Regions from separate parts of the Kribbella sp. NPDC051770 genome, predicted to be linked through region 1. Evidence: predicted binding sites of a transcription regulator. Region 1 holds the regulator's gene; the other holds the start of a gene.
The links. The regulator HrcA, encoded in region 1, represses chaperone genes, less so after heat shock. The targets are predictions, from matches to a motif close to TTGGCACTCGNNNNNNNCGAGTGCCAA.
Positions count from the first base shown of each region.

Region 2: groES (co-chaperone GroES) is a predicted target of HrcA. The motif match lies at 3,814-3,840, and genes of this name have one in related genera.

Region 1 covers NZ_JBFAYT010000009.1:129,186-138,382, forward strand. Annotated here, with positions in the region: gene AB0M01_RS27845 (NCS1 family nucleobase:cation symporter-1) at 1-933, opposite strand, end outside; gene AB0M01_RS27850 (MBL fold metallo-hydrolase) at 1,010-1,894, opposite strand; gene AB0M01_RS27855 (EF-Tu/IF-2/RF-3 family GTPase) at 1,917-2,273, opposite strand; gene AB0M01_RS27860 (ThuA domain-containing protein) at 2,407-3,048, shown strand; gene AB0M01_RS27865 (Gfo/Idh/MocA family oxidoreductase) at 3,033-4,136, shown strand; gene hrcA (heat-inducible transcriptional repressor HrcA) at 4,233-5,252, shown strand; gene dnaJ (molecular chaperone DnaJ) at 5,287-6,429, shown strand; gene AB0M01_RS27880 (16S rRNA (uracil(1498)-N(3))-methyltransferase) at 6,437-7,162, shown strand; gene AB0M01_RS27885 (SAM-dependent methyltransferase) at 7,168-7,815, shown strand; gene AB0M01_RS27890 (Gmad2 immunoglobulin-like domain-containing protein) at 7,821-8,933, opposite strand; gene AB0M01_RS27895 (SigE family RNA polymerase sigma factor) at 8,930-9,197, opposite strand, start outside.
Region 2 covers NZ_JBFAYT010000001.1:1,364,911-1,374,107, forward strand. Annotated here, with positions in the region: gene AB0M01_RS06525 (hypothetical protein) at 1-813, opposite strand, end outside; gene shbA (RNA polymerase sigma factor ShbA) at 806-1,426, opposite strand; gene groL (chaperonin GroEL) at 1,637-3,256, opposite strand; gene groES (co-chaperone GroES) at 3,377-3,673, opposite strand; gene AB0M01_RS06545 (peptidoglycan-binding domain-containing protein) at 3,959-4,471, shown strand; gene AB0M01_RS06550 (peptidoglycan-binding domain-containing protein) at 4,554-5,150, shown strand; gene AB0M01_RS06555 (methyltransferase domain-containing protein) at 5,173-6,336, shown strand; gene AB0M01_RS06560 (NUDIX hydrolase) at 6,494-7,174, opposite strand; gene AB0M01_RS06565 (CTP synthase) at 7,171-8,904, opposite strand; gene AB0M01_RS06570 (glycosyltransferase family 4 protein) at 8,926-9,197, opposite strand, start outside.

The DNA.
Region 1 (9,197 bases):
CTCGACCGGGTCCCAGATCGCCGAGCCGTAGACGATCACCGTGCCCGAGGTGGTGACGATCGAGACCAGCGCGATGAACGACATCGTGGTCGGCAGCCCGATGATCTGCCCGATCACCTGCTGGCGCTGGCCGGCGCCGAACCGGGTGAAGTCCGGCATGTTCAGCGACAGCGTGGCCCAGAACGCGATCATCCCCATCAGCGCCGGCGCGAAGATCTTCCAGAAGTCCGCGTCCCAGCCGAGCGTGGACGGCTGCGACAGGATCGGGCCGGGCCCGCCGGCCTTGACCAGGATCGCGATCATCAGCGCCAGGAACGCGACCGTGACCAGCGGCGCCGCCCAGTTCTCGAACCGGCGCAACCCCTCGATCCCGCGCCAGATCAGCCACATCTGCAGCAGCCAGAAGAACGCGAAGCTCAGCCACAGCGTCCACGGGTGCCCGCCGACCGACGCGGCGTCCCGCCAGCCCGAGCCGGCCAGCTCACCGACGATGACGTGGATCGCCTGCCCGCCGATCCAGGTCTGGATTCCGAACCAGCCGCAGGCGACGAAGGCCCGCAGCAGCGCCGGGAAGTTGGCGCCGCGGACGCCGTAGAAGGCGCGCGCGAAGACCGGGAACGGGATCCCGTACTTGGTCCCGGCGTGGCTGTTCAGCAGCAGCGGGACGAGCACGATCAGGTTCCCCAGCGTGATGGTGAGGAAGGCCTGCAGCCAGTTCATCCCGAGCGCGACCAGCCCGGACGCGAGCAGGTAGCTGGGGATGTTGTGCGCCATCCCCATCCACAGCGCGGCGTAGTTGTACGTCGTCCACTTGCGCTCCGCGATCCGCGTCGGCGCGAGCTCCTCGTTGCCGTACCGGCTCTGCGTGACCACGCTCGGGTCGGCGAGCTCGACCCGGCCGTCCGGGTGATCGAGCTGATCGGTGTTGACCATTGGTGCCACCCCATCCCGTCGATGCCTCGCAACAACGTGCGGGACGAGATGTCACCGTGTCAACGGATCACCACGATCAGTGCTCGGGTCCCAGCAACGGCAGCGTCGGCCGGCGCGGTGCACCGAGTACGCCGTACCCGCGGCGGATCGCCTGCTCCAGGTGCTCGACCGGCCAGGGCCAGTCGTCGGTGTGCTTCAGCGCGTCGTCGAGCGACGTCCCGCCGTGGTGCAGCCCGGAGATCGTGTTCGCGACCGTGCCGAGGTCGCCGGCCTGGTTGCGGACGTACTCCGGGTCGACCACCGCGCCGTGGCCCGGGACGACCTTCGAGTCCGCGCCGAACAGCCCGATCACCCGGTCCAGCGTCTCCGGCCACTCCAGCGGGTACGAGTCGTCGCCGTACGCCGGGGGAGCGGACTCCTCGACCAGGTCGCCGACGAAGAACACGTCCACGTCCGGGACGACGACCACGACGTCGCCGTCGGTGTGCGCGTTGCCCAGGTGCAGCAGCTCGACCCGGCGGCCGCCCAGGTCGATCACCTTGGCCACCGCGAAGGTGTTGTCAACGGCAACCAGTTCGGTGGCGGCGACCTCGGCCAGCACCTCGGCCGGGACGTCCGGGTACGCCGGGTCGGTGCCCGGGTGGTCGCGGTAGTGCTCCTGCAGCGCCGGCCCGCGCTCGGCCAGCGCGGCCGCGGCGTTCTCGTGCGCGTAGCTCGCGGCCTCGGTGAAGGTGGCGTTGCCGAAGGTGTGGTCGAAGTGCGCGTGCGTGTTCACGACCCACTTCACCGGCTGGTCGGTCAGCTCGCGGATCTCGGCCAGCACCTGCTCGGCCTGCGCGGTCGAGGCCCGCGGATCGATCACCAGGGCGCCGTCGTCGCCGACGACCAGCCCGACGTTCAGGTCCCACTCGCGATACCGGCGGACCCAGCATCGATCACCCAGCTCGGTCCACTCACTCATGGCACCGACCTTAGCCGCGGGCTCAGCGGGTCAGTACGTCGCCCTGCTGCACGTCGGACTTGTCCAGCCCCTTCAGCAGCAGCCCGACGTTGTCGCCGGCGACCGCCTGCTTGCTCGTCTTGCGGAACATCTCGATCCCGGTCACGACGGCCCGCCGGACCTCGGCGCCGCCGCGCTGGATCACGACCTCCTCGTTCACGTGCAGCACCCCGGACAGCACCCGTCCGGTGACCACCGTGCCGCGGCCCGTGATCGAGAACACGTCCTCGACCCGGAGCTCGAACGAGGCGCCGCCGGGCACGGCGTCCTGCACCCGCGGCGCACCCGCCGGTACGACGTCCTGCGGCCGCTCGTCGTTCTTCCAGAACTTCCATCCCATGCCCGGGAGCCTAGGCCCTGGCCGGTTCCGGCAAACGATATCCACCGGCTGGAAAGGGGCTTGTAGGCCACGATCGGCGCGCTTAGGGTCGCCTAGGCGGTGCAACAGATCCGATCTCTGAAGGGCAGGCAGCGTGACGACACGACGGGCACTGGTGGTCCGGGGCGGCTGGGAAGGTCATCTCCCGGTCGAGGCGACCGAGCTGTTCATCCCCTTCCTGCGCGACAACGACTTCGAGGTGACGGTCTCCGACAGCACGTCGGCGTACCTCGACCTGGACGGCACCGACCTGGTGCTGCAGTGCATCAGCATGGGTGAGATCACCAACGAGGAGGCCAAGGGCCTGGAAGCGGCCGTTCGGGCCGGGACCGGTCTGGCCGGCTGGCACGGCGGCATCGTCGACTCGTTCCGCAGCAACGCCGACTACAGCTTCATGACCGGCGGCCAGTTCGTCTCGCACCCGGGCGGTTTCGTCGACCACCGGATCGAGGTGGTCGCCGAGCACCCGATCGTCGAGGGCATCGAGCACTTCGACCTGCACACCGAGCAGTACTACGTGCACGCCGACCCGACCAACAACGTGCTGGCCACCACGACCTTCCGGGCGCACCCGGACTACCCGTGGATCGAGGGCGCGACGATGCCGGCGGTCTGGACCCGCACCTGGGGCGACGGCAAGGTCTTCGTCTGTACGCCGGGCCACAGCCTCGCCGACCTGGACACCCCCGAGGTCCGCACGATCATCGAGCGGGGGCTGCTGTGGGCGAGCAAGTGACGCGCGTCGGCATTGTCGGGACCGGTGTGATCAGCGGCACCTACCTGGACCACCTGGCCAAGCTGCCGGGCGTCGAGGTCGCCGCGGTCGCCGACCTGGACGTCGCGCGGGCGCAGACCGTCGCGGACGCGCACCCCGGCGTCCGGGCGCTGTCATCGGACGACCTGATGGCCGACCCGGACGTCGAGATCGTGCTCAACCTGACCATCCCGGCCGCGCACGCGCCGGTGCACCGGGCCGCGCTCGAGGCCGGCAAGCACACGTACGGCGAGAAGCCGCTGGCCGTCGACCGGGCCGAGGCCAAGCCGCTGCTCGAGCTCGCCGAGGCGAAGGGGCTGCGGATCGGCTGCGCGCCGGACACCGTGCTCGGCACCGGCACCCAGACCGCACGGGCCGTCATCGACCGCGGCGACATCGGCGTACCGACGGCGGCCAGTGCGTCGTTCGTCACGCCCGGGCACGAGCTGTGGCACCCGGCGCCGGAGTTCTACTACCAGCCCGGCGGCGGTCCGCTGCTCGACATGGGCCCGTACTACGTGACCAGCCTGGTCACGCTGCTCGGCCCGGTCCGCCGGGTCACCGGGCGCGCGGGCCGGTCGCAGGACGAGCGCAAGGTGCACAGCGGGCCGCGGGCCGGCGAGACCTTCCCGGTCGACGTCCCGACGCACGTCACCGGCATCCTCGAGCACGAGTCGGGCGCGCTGACCACCGTGCTGATGTCGTTCGACGTCTGGGCCGCCCGGCTGCCCCGGATCGAGATCTACGGCACCGACGGCAGCCTGTCCGTGCCCGACCCGAACGCGTTCGACGGCGCGGTCGAGATCGCCACCTCGGCCCAGCGCGAGTGGACCGAGGTCCCGGTGGCCGGCGGGTACGCCGGGGCGGGGCGCGGTGTCGGGGTTGCTGACCTGGCGCGCGCGATCCGGACCGGGGGGCCGCACCGCGCCGACGGCGCGCTGGCCTTCCACGTGCTCGACGTCCTGGAGTCGCTGCTCGAGGCGGCGGCCAAGGACCAGCCGGTGGACGTCACCAGCACGGTCGAGCGACCGGCCGCAGTACCGTTGGGAGCCTCGCCCGAAACTGCCTGAGGCGCAAACCTCTGTCGCGGGTCGGTAGACTGGCACTCGGACTGTCTGAGTGCCAGTCGGGTTGCTGACCGCGGATGCTGAGAGAGGGTGGTGCGGGTGCTGGACGAGCGCAAACTGGACGTGCTCCGGGCCATCGTCGAGGACTACGTGGCCACCCACGAGCCCGTCGGCTCCAAGACCCTGGTCGACCGGCACAACCTCGGCGTCTCCCCGGCCACCGTGCGCAACGACATGGCCGCGCTGGAGGAGGAGGGGTACATCACCCAGCCGCACACCAGCGCCGGCCGGATCCCGACCGACGCCGGGTACCGGCTGTTCGTCGACAAGCTGAGCACGGTCAAGACGCTGTCCGCGGCCGAGAAGAAGGCGATCTCGTCGTTCCTCGGCGGCGCGGTCGACCTCGACGACGTCGTCCGGCGGACGGTCCGGCTGCTGGCGCAGATCACCCGGCAGGTCGCGATCGTGCAGTACCCGACGCTGATCCGGTCCAGCGTGCGGCACGTCGAGGTCGTCACGATGACCCCGCGGCGGCTGCTGCTGGTGCTGATCACCAGCACCGGCCGGGTCGAGCAGCGGATCGTCGAGGCACACGCCGACGTCGACGAGCAGCTCGTCGCCGACCTGCGCTCCCGGCTGAACTCCGCGCTCACCGGCCAGCGGCTGACCGACGCCACCACCGCGCTGACCGGCGTCGCCGAGACCTTCCCGCCCGCCGACCGGCCGTTCGTCGCGGCCATCGTGACGACGCTGCTGGAGGCCTTCACCGACGAGGGCGAGCAGCGGATCGCGGTCGGCGGCGCGGCCAACCTGACCCGGTACGGCGACGACTTCGAGCGGAACGTGAAACCCGTGCTCGAGGCGCTCGAGGAGCACGTGATCCTGCTCAAGCTGCTCGGCGAGGCGACCCACCCGCAGACCCTCACGGTCCGGATCGGGCACGAGAACCCGTACGAGGAGCTGGCCACCACCTCGGTGGTCGCCACCGGGTACGGCTCCAAGTCGGAGGCGCTGGCCACCCTCGGCATCGTCGGCCCGACCCACATGGACTACCCCAGCACGATGGGCGCCGTGCGCGCCGTCGCGCGCTACGTCAGCCAGATCCTGGCCGACTCATGACCACTTCGAGTTTCCCCTACCTCTGGTCTGGAGTATGAGCACCGATTACTACGCCGTCCTCGGCGTCAGCCGTGACGCGTCCCAGGACGAGATCAAGAAGGCCTACCGCAAGCTGGCCCGCCAGTACCACCCCGACGTCAACGACTCCGAGGACGCGCACGCCAAGTTCCAGGAGATCGGCCGCGCGTTCCAGGTGCTGAGCGACCCGCAGAAGAAGCAGGTCCACGATCTCGGCGGCGACCCGTTCGCGAGCGCCGGCCCGGGTGGCGCGGGCGCCGGCTTCGGCCAGGCGTTCACCTTCACCGACATCATGGACGCCTTCTTCGGGCAGACCGGCGGCGCGACCCGCGGGCCGCGCCCGCGGACCAGGCGCGGCCAGGACGCGCTGATCCCGCTCCGGATCGACCTGAGCGAGGCCGCGTTCGGTACGACGCGGGAGCTGAAGGTCGACACCGCGGTGCTCTGCCCGACCTGTTCGGGGTCGGGCGCGGCGGCGGGCTCCGAGCCGGTCACCTGCGAGGTCTGCCACGGCCGTGGTGAGGTCACGCACACGCAGCGTTCGTTCCTCGGCGAGGTGCGCACGATGCGCCCGTGCCCGAACTGCCGCGGCTTCGGGACCACCATCCCGAGCCCGTGCGTCGAGTGCTCCGGCGACGGGCGGGTGCGCTCCCGGCGTACGGTCACGGTGAAGATCCCCGGCGGTGTCGACAGCGGCACCCGCGTCCAGCTGTCCGGCCAGGGCGAGGTCGGCCCCGGCGGCGGCCCGGCCGGCGACCTGTACGTCGAGATCGAGGTCGAGCCGCACGACATCTTCAGCCGCAACGGCGACGACCTGCACTGCACGGTCACGCTGCCGATGACGGCCGCCGCGCTCGGTACGACGATCGACCTGCCGACGCTGGAGGGCGAGACCACGCCGCTGGAGATCCGCCCCGGCACGCAGTCCGGTACGGCGATGACGCTCACCGCCCGCGGCGTCCCGCGCCTGCGGCACGCCGGCCGCGGCGACCTGATCGTCCAGATCATCGTCGAGACCCCGACGAAGATCGACGACCACCAGGCCCAGCTGCTCCGCGACCTGGCCGCCTCCCGCGGCGAGGAGCGCCCCCAGGGCCAGGTCCAAGCCACCCACAAGGGCGTCTTCGGCCGCCTCCGAGACGCCTTCGGCGCCCACTGAGCCGGCGATGGGCCTGCCGGTCTTTCACCTCACCGAACTGAGTGGGGAAGAGCTGTTCCTGGACGGTCCGGAGGGGCGGCACGCTGCTGTCGTCCGCCGGATCACCTCCGGTGAGCGGGTTCGGCTGACCGACGGGGTCGGGAGCTTCGCCGAAGGTGCCGTGGTCGCCTCCTCCAAGGCCGGGATCACCGTCGCGGTCGATCGGCGGGGGAGCGTGCCGGCGCCGGCGCCGCGGCTGGTCGTCGTACAGGCTCTGCCGAAGGGGGAGCGGGCTGAGCTCGCGGTCGAGATGCTGACCGAGGTCGGCGTGGACCTGATCGTGCCGTGGAACGCCGAGCGCAGTCAGTTCCGGGCCAACCCCGAGCGCGTCGAGAAGACGCTCACCAAGTGGCGGGCCTGGGCGTTCGAGGCGAGCAAGCAGTCGCGGCGGAGCTGGTTCTGCGAGGTGGCGCCGATCGCCTCGACCGGCGACGTCGCCTCGCTGGTCGAGCACGCGGAGCTCGCCGCGATCCTGCACGAGGAGGCGAGCACCCCGCTCGCGGCGATCACCCCGCCGGCGACCGGTGACGTGGTGATCGTCGTCGGGCCGGAGGGTGGGATCTCCGACGCCGAACTGAAGACCTTCGCAGCCGAGCCGGTCCTGCTCGGCGAAACCGTGCTCAGGACATCGACGGCAGGCGTCGCCGCGGCGTCCGTCCTGCTGGCTGGATCTCGTTGGAGGACCGCGCTTTGAGCTCGATGGACTGGCTGGAGTGGCACTCCTCGTACGAGGACGAGGCGTCGCCGTTGAGCCGCCGGCTGGCGTCGGTGCAGCGCGCGATCCGCGACCGGCTCGACGCCGACCCCGACGGCACCTTCACGGTGGTCAGCGCCTGCGCCGGCCAGGGGCGTGACCTGATCGAGGTGCTCGCCACCCACCCGGCCCGCGGCCGCGTCACCGCCCGCCTGGTCGAGCTCGACCACCGCAACGCCGGTCTCGCCCGCGCGGCGGCGACGGTCAACGGCCTGACCGGCGTCGAGGTCGTCGAGGCCGACGCCGGCCGGACCGCCGCCTACGCCGGCGCCGTACCGGCCGACCTGCTGCTGTTCTGCGGCGTCTTCGGCAACATCTCCGACGCCGACGTCGAGAACACCATCATGGCCCTCCCGCAGTTCTGCGCGCCCGGCGCGACGGTGATCTGGACCCGCACCCGCGAGGAGCCCAACCTCTGCCCGGCCATCCGTGAATGGTTCACCACCGCGGGCTTCGAGGAGCTCTCGTACGACGCCCCCGACGACGTCCGCTGGTCGGTCGGCGTCAACCGCTTCACCGGCGCCCCGCGGCCGCTGGACGCGGACCGCAAGCTCTTCGACTTCGTCCGCAGCCCCGACGCCAACTCGATCTAGCCGGCCTACTTCACCACCAGCGTCTTCGTGTCGGTCGACGTCTGCCGCCCGTCCTCGGCCGACACCTCGAAGACCTCCAGCGTGTAGCGCCCGGCCGGCAGCTTGTCGACGACGAACGTGTAGTCGCTGAACTTGAACGCCTCCTGCGTCATCGCCGTCCCCTCGTCGACGACGCGGCGGTTGCTGGCCGACGTGATCCGCCAGTTCAGCTGCGCCTCGTTCACCGCCGCGACCCCGGTGACCTTGAACGGTGTCGAGAGCACCGCGTCGTTCTCCGGTGCGGTGATCCAGATCAGCGCCTGGACGTCGAGCGCCTGCGCGCGGCCGAGCGGCTGCTGGGTGATGTCGGTCCCGAAGACCTGCGCGACCGGCCGCCCCTGCAGCGTCAGCTGCACCGGCACGCTCGCGCCGCTCGCGCCCTGCACGGTGTAGACCAGCTGCTGCAGCGCCAGGTTCGCGACCTCGGGGTCGAGCCGCGTCTTCGGCAGCGCCTTGAAGTCGACCGTCGTCAGCGAACCGGTCTGCCGGACCTCCGACACCCGCGCACCGACCCACGGCGAGCTGTAGTCGGGGTCGGTCGACTTGCCCGACGTCATCAGCTGCAGCGCGGCGTACGCCGGCCGCCCCTTGAACGGCGCGAACGTCCGGTACAGCTTCACGCCCGCGCCGGTCTTGCTGCCGTCCGTCGCGCCGAGCCAGTACACCGGCACCGCGCCCGAGCTCTCCGGCTCGAGCTTCCCGGCCTGCGTCGGCTTCACCTTCGGCGTACCGGGGTCGGTCGGTGCGTACGCCGACGGCGACGGCAGCGTGGCCGACGGCTTCGGGCTCTGCGGCGTACCGGTCGCGCTGGCGGTTGTGTCCGGCGCGCCCGCGACCTCGCTGTCCCCGGCCTGCCGGTTCTCCCCGTTCAGTACGGCGAACGCCCCGATCGCGGCCGCGGTCCCGACCACGGCCGCCCCGGCGGTGAGCACCCACGGCCGCCGGTTCACCGGCTTGCGCGCGGTGCTGACCCGGGCCTGGATCTCGTGCAGCCCGTCGGCGGGTTCGATCCGGTCGGCCTCGCTGTGCAGGGCCCGCCGCATCAGCTCGTCGAACTCGTTGTTCGGTTGGTCGTTCATGCGCTCTGCTCCAGGACCTGGCGCAGCGACTTGGTCGCCCGCGCGGCATGACTCTTCACCGATCCGCGGCTGATCCCCATCGTCTCGGCGATCTCCGCCTCGGACAGGTCGCCGTAGTACCGCAGCACCATCACCGTGCGCTGCTTCTCCGGCAGCGTGCGCATCGCCTCGATCACCCGGTCGGTCTCGGCGGTCCGCAGTACGGCCGCCTCCGCGCTCGGTTCGTCGGGCAGCGAGCGTGGCATGTGCTTGTCGACGACCACC
Region 2 (9,197 bases), on a different contig from region 1:
GGGCTGGTCGGTCGGCTCCTCGGTCGGAGTGGTCGGCGGCGGGTCCGTCGGCGTGGTCGGCGGGTCCGTCGGCTCGTCGACCGGCGTGCTCGGCGGGTCGCTCGGCTTGTCCGTCGGCTCGTCCACCGGAGTGGTCGGCTTGTCGACCGGCTTCTCCTCGACCGGCTCGGTCGGCGGCAGCAGCGGGTCGCGGGTGCCGGCCTTCTCCTCCACCTTCGGCGGTTCGGGCCGGGCCAGCGGCGGCTTCGGCATCACCGTCTCGAGCTCGGTCAGCCCGAGCGCGAGCGGATCGGTCAGCCGCTGCTCGGCCTTGCGCTCCTCGACCTCGCGCAGGTCGGCCTGCTTCTGCTGGTAGTCCTTGGCGACCTTGACGATCTTGGACTTGTCGACGACCGGCATGCCGTCGAGCTCTTCCTTCGGGAAGCTCGTCTCCGGCCGCAGCCCGTCCACGACGGTCTTGACGATCTTCTCGTACGGCGCCAGCGGGTCGCCGTTCACGGCCGCCGCGACCCCCGACACCGACAGCGCGGCCACGGCGGCGACGCCGACGGCCAGACCGCGGGCGGCGATCTTGCGGGTGAACGGGTCGGTGACCGGGTTCAGGGCCGCGCAGCGGGCCAGGAACGTCTCCGGGTCGTCGATGGTCTCCACCGGGAGCTCGTCCTCGACCTCGACCGCGAGCCGCAGATCGGCCAGCAGTTTCAGGGTCGGGTCGTGCTCGCCCGCCTCCCACGCGGACTCCCCACCGGCTGCGAGCAGGTCGAGCAGCGCGTCGTCGGCTTCGATCGCGTCTAAGTCAAAGCGCTCAGCCATTCCGCTCCTCCCCTGCTCCTCGCTCGAGCTTTGCCTCATGCCCCACAAACCCCCTGAGCGTGTTCAACGCCCGATGTTGTGCGACCCTCACCGCCCCCGGTGTCATCCCCAGTGCCCGGCCGGTCTCTTCGGCTGACATCCCCGCTACCACCCGGAGCCGCAGGATCTCCCGCAGCTTCTCCGGCAATCTTTCCAGCAGGCCCACGATGTGCTGGACCTCGGAGTGCCTGACCGCGTGCTCCTCCGGCGTCGGGGACTCGTCGGCCCCGTCCGGAAGGTCCGGTGTCGACACGTCGGCGACCGCGAACGCGCGCTGGGCGTCGGCGACCTTGCGGGCCGCGATCCCGTACACGAACGCCTCGAACGGCCGCCCCTCGTCGCGGTAGCGCCCGAGCGCCCCGAACACCGCGACACAGACCTCCTGCGCGACGTCGTCGACCATGTCGGCGCCACCGGGGTAGGTCCACAACCGGGACCGCACGTAGCGATGAGCGACCGCGCGCACCCTGGTCAGCAGATCGTTCAGAGCCCCCGGATCCCCACCGGCCGCCAGTGCGGCCAGATCCCTGAGCTCGACCCGGTCGTGGGTGTGCGGCATTCGAACCTCGGTCACCCCTCGCCCCCTCGTGTAAGACCGGTCAGCCTGCAAGATGCTACGGCCCGGACGCCCCGCTGCCTAGTGGCAGTTCGTGATCACTGAGTAATTTTCATGACAACCTGTCACTACCCCCGGGTATCCACCGGCCGAACGTGAAACTGCCCGGCCGGTCCGAGGACCAGCCGGGCAGTTCGGTGTACCAGGTACTGCGCTGGTACGGAGGAATCAGTGACCGTGACCGTGGCCGTGACCGGCGGCGGCGGGCTCCTCTTCCTCGGGCTTGTCGACGACCAGGGTCTCCGTGGTGAGGAGCAGGGCCGCGATCGAGCCGGCGTTGGCCAGCGCGGAGCGGGTCACCTTGACCGGGTCGAGAACACCCTGCGCGAGCAGGTCGCCGTACTCACCGGTGGCGGCGTTGAAGCCGCTGCCGACCTCGAGCTCCGCGACCTTGGCGGTGACGACGTAGCCCTCGTTGCCGCCGTTCTCGGCGATCCAGCGCAGCGGCTCGACGACCGACTTCTTGACGATCCGGACGCCGGCGAGCTCGTCGCCCTCCAGGCCCAGGCCGTCCTCCAGCACCGAGGCTGCGTGGACGAGAGCGGAGCCGCCACCGGCGACGATGCCCTCCTCGATCGCCGCGCGGGTCGCCGAGACGGCGTCCTCGATGCGGTGCTTCTTCTCCTTCAGCTCGACCTCGGTGGCCGCGCCGACCTTGATCACGCAGACGCCACCGGCCAGCTTGGCCAGCCGCTCCTGCAGCTTCTCGCGGTCCCAGTCGGAGTCGGTGCGCTCGATCTCGGCCTTGATCTGGTTGACCCGGGCCTCGATCTCGTCGGACTTGCCGGCGCCCTCGACAACGGTGGTGTTGTCCTTGCTGACGACGATCCGGCGCGCGGTGCCGAGCACCTCGAGGCCGACCTGGTCGAGCTTCAGCCCGACCTCGGGAGCGATCACCTGCGCGCCGGTCAGCGCGGCCAGGTCCTCCAGCATCGCCTTGCGGCGGTCACCGAAGCCCGGCGCCTTGACGGCCACGGAGGTGAAGTTGCCGCGGATCTTGTTGACCACCAGGGTCGACAGCGCCTCGGCCTCGACGTCCTCGGCGATGATCAGCAGCGTCTTGCCCGACTGCACGACCTTCTCCAGCAGCGGCAGCAGGTCCGCGACGGCGGAGATCTTGCCCTGGTTGATCAGGATGTACGGGTCGTCCAGCACCGCTTCGCCGGCCTCGGCGTCGGTGATGAAGTACGGGGAGATGAAGCCCTTGTCGAACTGCATGCCCTCGGTGAACTCGAGCTCGGTGCCCATCGTGTTCGACTCTTCGACGGTGATCACACCGTCCTTGCCGACCTTGTCGAAGGCGTCCGCGATCAGGCCGCCGATCTCGGCGTCCCGGGCGGAGATGGTGGCGACGTGGGCCATGTCGCCCTTGTCGTCGACCGGACGGGCGGTCTCGACCAGCCGGGCCGAAACGGCCTCGACGGCGGCCTCGATGCCCTTCTTCAGGCCCATCGGGTTGACCCCGGCGGCGACGGCCCGCAGGCCCTCGTGCACCAGCGCCTGCGCCAGCACCGTGGCGGTGGTGGTCCCGTCACCGGCGATGTCGTTGGTCTTGGTGGCCACCTCCTTGGCCAGCTGCGCGCCAAGGTTCTCGAACGGGTCGTCCAGCTCGACCTCACGGGCGACGGTGACACCGTCGTTGGTGATGGTCGGGGCGCCCCACTTCTTGTCCAGCACGACGTAGCGGCCCTTCGGCCCCAGCGTCACCTTCACCGTGTTCGCGAGCTTGTCGACGCCACGCTCCAGGGCGCGCCGCGCGTTCTCGTCGAACTCGAGGATCTTCGGCATGGAAAAACCAGTCCCTCTCTGAATTCTTGCGTTCAATGGCCCAGCCGGTTCTGGACCGACTCCGCCCCGGCGCCGGTGTTCGGCACCGGGGCGGTGTCAGTCAGAAACTCTGAGCAGTCGTCACTTGCTGACGACGGCGAGGATGTCGCGGGCGCCCAGGATCAGGTAGTCCTGGCCGTCGTACTTGACCTCGGTGCCGCCGTACTTGGAGTAGATGACCTTGTCGCCGACGGCGACGTCCAGCGGGACGCGGTTGCCGTTGTCGTCGATGCGGCCGGGGCCGGTGGCGAGGACCTCGCCCTCCTGCGGCTTCTCCTTGGCGGTGTCCGGGATCACCAGGCCGGACTTCGTGGTCTGCTCGGCTTCGAGCGGCGCAACGAGGACGCGGTCCTCGAGCGGCTTGATCGTGACCGACACTTGCTGACCTCCACGGTCGAGTTCTTGATGATTCACAGTGCGTCAGGACGGCCGTCCCGCCGCCTGCCGTCGCGGGGGTCAGGGGCCGGGGCCGCTGGCACCCTCACAGGGAGAGTGCCAACACCGAATCTAGGCCGCGATTAGCACTCGGTCAACTCGAGTGCCAGAACTCGGCCCACGGCGAACACGCCGGCCCGAACCGTTACTCAACCTTCGCCCGCCGCCAGGTCGTCTCACCCGGCACAGGGCCCCGCCCCGCGGGCCCCCACGGGAGGGAAATCCACCATGTCCGATCTCCGCCGGTTCTGGCGTCACGTCACCACCCGCCGTACTGCCGTCGTGCTCACCGCCGCCGCCGTCGCCGCCGTTCCGCTGACCTTCGTCGCGTCCAGCGCGTCGGCCGGGACGCAGGCGCTGACCCAGTGCCAGCAGGTCTACAACAAGACCGTCAACAGCGCGGGCTGGACCGTGCCGGCGCTGTCGATCTGGGAGGAGAGCAGCACCGTCTGCAACCTGAAGCCCGGCGACCTGCCGCACCGCGACCCGCGCAACCCGTTCGGCGACCCGGAGACGGCCATCAAGACCCTCCAGCGCAACCTGAACTACTGCTACGGCTCCAAGCTCACCGTCGACGGCCGGTACGGCGCCAGGACGGAGGCGGCCGTCGCCGCGGTCCAGCGCCGCCACGGGCTCACCGCCGACGGCATCTACGGCCCGGCCACCCGCTCGGCGATGAACTGGCGGCTCTGGAACCCGAAGCTCGGCCTGTCCAGCGACGCCTGCTACAGCCCGCTGTAACCCGGCCCGTACTTTCTGCGACCAGGGTCTGGGCCTGGGCGGTACGACGTGGGACCGTTCTGTGTGGAGACAAGGAGCCCACATGAAGCTGCCCTTCACGGTGCGTAAGCCGTCCGGCAAGGCCCTGGTCGCGATCGTCGCGCTGGTGGTGAGCCCGATCGCCGTGGGCGTTGCCGCCGGTGGCGGCCACTCCACCGACGCACCGCAGGGTGCTGGTGGGCCGGCAGCGGTGGCGCCTGAGCAGGTGGCCGGGCCGGCTGCTGACCTTGGCGTACGGGCTGCTGGGGCAGCGGCCGCGCTGGGGCAGTGCCGGAGCGCTCGGCTGGTTCCGGTCGGCAGCGCCGGGTGGGGCGTACCGGCGCCGTCGGTCTGGGAGAGCAGCAGCACCCGCTGCAACCTCATGTACGGCGACGACCCGCAGCGCGGCAACGAGACGTTCGGCGACCCGGACACCGCGATCCGCACGCTCCAGCGGAACCTGAACTACTGCTACGGCTCCAAGCTCACCGTCGACGGCGTGTACGGCAGCAACACCCGCGCGGTCGTCAAGCAGGTGCAGCAGCGGCACAAGCTCGCTGCTGACGGTATCTACGGCCCAGCGACCCGCTCGGCGATGAACTGGCGGCTCTACCACCTGGCCAAGCGCATCTGGAGCAGCGGCTGCTACAGCTCGCTGTGAGCCGTCAGCGCAGAATGAGCGCGTGACACCCGACTCGATCGCCGCCCTGCTCACCCCACCGGGCTCCGACGTCCTGGCCGAAGCCTGCGCGTCGTACAGCCCCGGCGGTGAGCTGCAACTGGTCGAGAAGCTCCGCCGCCGGTACGACGCGGACGTGGTCACCGCCGCGGTCACCCAGGCGTCGCTGCGGCACCGGGCGGTCGCCAAGTTCGGCGCGGACGACGCGGCCCGGATGTACTTCACGCCGGACGGCCTGGAGCAGTCCACCCGTACGGCGGTCGCCGCACACCGCTCAGCCCGGATCGCCTCGGCGCTGCCCGGCAGCTCGGTGATCGACCTCGGCTGCGGCATCGGCGGCGACCTCATCAGCGCGGCGCGCGCCGGCCTCCGCATCACCGGCGTCGAGCGAGACCCGGCAACGGCTGCTGCCGCTGCGGCGAACCTGTCCGCGCTGGGGCTGCCCGGCGAGGTGCTGCTGGGTGACGCGGAGGAGCAGGACCTCACGCCGTACGAGGTGGTGTTCGCGGATCCGGCTCGGCGGGCGGATGGCCGCCGGGTGTTCGACCACAACGCGTACTCGCCGCCCTGGTCGTTCATCACCTCGCTGCTGGAGGGCACCGCGTGCGTGAAGGTCGCGCCGGGGATCCCGCACGACGCCGTACCGGAGGGGGTCGAGGCGGAGTGGGTGAGCGACGCCGGCGAGGTCAAGGAGGCAGCGCTCTGGTCCGGCAAGCTGTACGGCGGTGCTGCGCGCCGGGCGACGCTGCTGCCAAGCGGCGCGTCCGTTGCCGAGGCACCGGAGGCTGAGGTCGGACCGGTCGGCCAGTACATCTACGAACCGGACGGCGCGGTCGTGCGCGCCGGGTTGGTCACGGCGGTCGCCGCCGAGGTGGACGGGTGGTTGCTGGACCCGCGGATCGCCTACGTGACCGGGCCGTTCCTGGTCGAGACGCCGTTCGCATCGGCGTACGAGGTGATGGAAACGCTGCCCTACAAGGAGAAAGCGCTGAAGTCGTGGGTGCGGGCGAATGGGATCGGGACGCTGGAGATCAAGAAGCGCGGCGTCGATCTCGATCCGGCGGTGCTGCGGAAAAAGCTTTCACCGAAGGGCTCGGAGAGCGCGACGCTGATCGTGACACGGATCGGCCGGGACGCCGTGGCGTACTCGTGCCGACGGCCGCACTGACTTGCGCTCGCGGAGTATTCGAACATATACTCGAACACGAGAGCGGGTCTCCGGGAAGCCTGCCGACGGGCGAGGTGCTGCGCTCGTTGCCGACGACTCCCGGAGGTCCGCCACTAGCTCGGCCGCGCGGCGCGGGGCTTCGCGCGGCCGACGAAACTCAGCGGTCCTTGGCCGGCCAGGGGGAATCGGCGGGACGCAACGCGTCGAAGCCGTCGCCGTTGAGCGCTGCCCAGGCGGCCAGCGAGCCCATCACCAGGATCGGGTTGTGCAGATCGCCCGCGAGCGCCGCTTTCACGACGTCCTCGAGCGGCGCCCACACCGTCTCCATGTCGGCTTCCTCGTGCAGCCGGTCGTAGACCTCGTCGGCCGCCGACAGCTCACGGGCCAGGAAGATCCGGACCGCCTCGGTCGTCAGCCCCGGTGAGGTGAACGCGTCCACCAGGACCCGCCAGTCGGCGGCCTTGGTCGCCGCCTCCTCCCACAGCTCCCGCTCGGCACCGATCCGGTACGCCTCACCCTGTACGTCGAGCAGCCCAGCGGGCGGCTCCAGCAGGCGGTAGCCGACCGGGTGCCGGTACTGGCGAACCAGCAGCATCCGGTGGTTCTCGTCGAGCGCGACCACGCCGACCGCGCCCGGGTGCACCACCACGTCCCGCGTGAACGGCTCGCCGCCGGCAGGCGGGACCACCTGGTCCCGCCGTACGGAGATCACGCGACCGGTGGCGTGCACGGTCTCCGACGTGCTGACCTCCCAGGAGGTCGGCACGTCCACCAGCCCGGCCCCGAACCGCAGCTCGGCCGGCTCCCCCGCCGCGTCCGGCGTACCGGACTGCGTCATCGGGTCTTGGCCTTCGCGGCGCCGGCCTTCACCGGCTCCTTGACCTCCTTGGCCGCCGCGGGGACCTCCTCGACCGGCAGCCGGGACTCACGCTGCCGCACCAGGGCGGCGGCGATCAGCCCGGAGAACAGCGGGTGCGGCTTGGTCGGCCGCGACCGCAGCTCCGGGTGCGCCTGGGTGGCCACGAAGAACGGGTGCTTGTCGCGGTCCAGCTCGATGAACTCGACCAGCTCGTTGTCCGGCGACAGCCCGGAGAACACCAGCCCGGCGGTCTCCAGCTTGTCCCGGTAGGCGTTGTTGACCTCGTAGCGGTGCCGGTGCCGCTCCTGCACCGACGGAGCGCCGTACAGGTCGCGGACGATCGAGCCGTCGGCCAGGTTCGCCGGGTAGAGGCCGAGCCGCATCGTGCCGCCGAGGTCACCGGAGCCGGAGACGATGTGCTTCTGCTCCTCCATCGTCGCGACCACCGGCTGCGCGGCGTCCGGGTCGAACTCGCTGGAGTTCGCCTCGTCCAGGCCGGCCAGGTCGCGGGCGACCTCGATCACCATGCACTGCAGGCCCAGGCACAGCCCGAGGATCGGGATCCCGGCCTCGCGGGCGTAGCGGATCGCGCCGATCTTGCCCTCGATGCCCCGGACGCCGAACCCACCGGGGATGCAGACCGCGTCCACGTCGCCGAGAAGCTTCGCGGCGGCCTCCGGGGTGGCCGCCTCGTCGGAGGCGACCCAGCGCAGCTGCACCTTGGCGTCGTTGTCGAAACCGCCGGCGCGCAGCGCCTCGGCGACCGACAGGTACGCGTCCGGGAGGTCGATGTACTTGCCGACCAGCGCGACGGTGACCTGGTCCTTCGGGTGGTGCACGACCCGGAGCAGCTCGTCCCAGCGGGTCCAGTCGACGTCGCGGAACGGCAGGTTCAGCCGCCGTACGACGTACGCGTCGAGCGCCTCGGAGTGCAGCACCTTCGGGATGTCGTAGATGCTCGGCGAGTCGACGGCGGCCACCACGGCCTCGACGTCGACGTCGCACATGAGCGAGATCTTGCGCTTGACCGCGTCCGGGATCGGCCGGTCGGCACGGCAGACGATCGCGTCGGGCTGGATACCGATCGAGCGCAGCGCGGCCACCGAGTGCTGGGTCGGCTTGGTCTTCAGCTCACCGCTGGGCGCCATGTACGGCACCAGCGAGATGTGCAGGAAGAACACGTTGTCGCGGCCGACGTCGTGCCGGACCTGACGGGCGGCCTCGAGGAACGGCAGCGACTCGATGTCGCCGACGGTGCCGCCGATCTCGTGCAGCACCACGTCGACGTCCGGACCGGCCATCGCCAGCATCCGGTCCTTGATCTCGTTGGTGATGTGCGGGATCACCTGGACGGTGTCGCCCAGGTACTCACCGCGCCGCTCCTTGGCGATCACCGAGCTGTAGATCTGGCCGGTGGTGACGTTCGCGACCTGCGACAGGTCGCGGTCGAGGAAGCGCTCGTAGTGACCGATGTCCAGGTCGGTCTCGGCGCCGTCGTTGGTGACGAACACCTCGCCGTGCTGGAACGGGTTCATGGTGCCGGGATCCACGTTGAGGTACGGATCCAGCTTCTGCATGGTCACCCGGATGCCCCGTGCCGTCAGCAGACTGCCGAGGCTGGACGCTGTCAGCCCCTTGCCGAGACTGGAGGCCACGCCGCCGGTGACGAATACGTGCTTGGTCTGCTGGGAATTCGAAGCCCTGTCCACGGGCCTTCAGCCTACCTGCTGTCAAGCAGTGGTCGCGACGAGCCCCGCGTAGATGTCGAGAAGATTCTTCGCCACGGCGTCCTCGTCCGGCCATCCGGCGGCCAACTCGAGGCCTTCTGCCCGCCTCGCAGCGGCCGTTTCCGGTTCGGAAAGAAGTTTCCGTACGCCGTCCGCGAGCCCGCGCGTGTCGCCGGGAAAGACCAGGACCGCGGCGTCCCCGACCAACTCCGGTACGCCGCCGACCGCCGTCGCCACCACCGGTACGCCGGCCTGCAGCGCCTCCTGCAGCACCA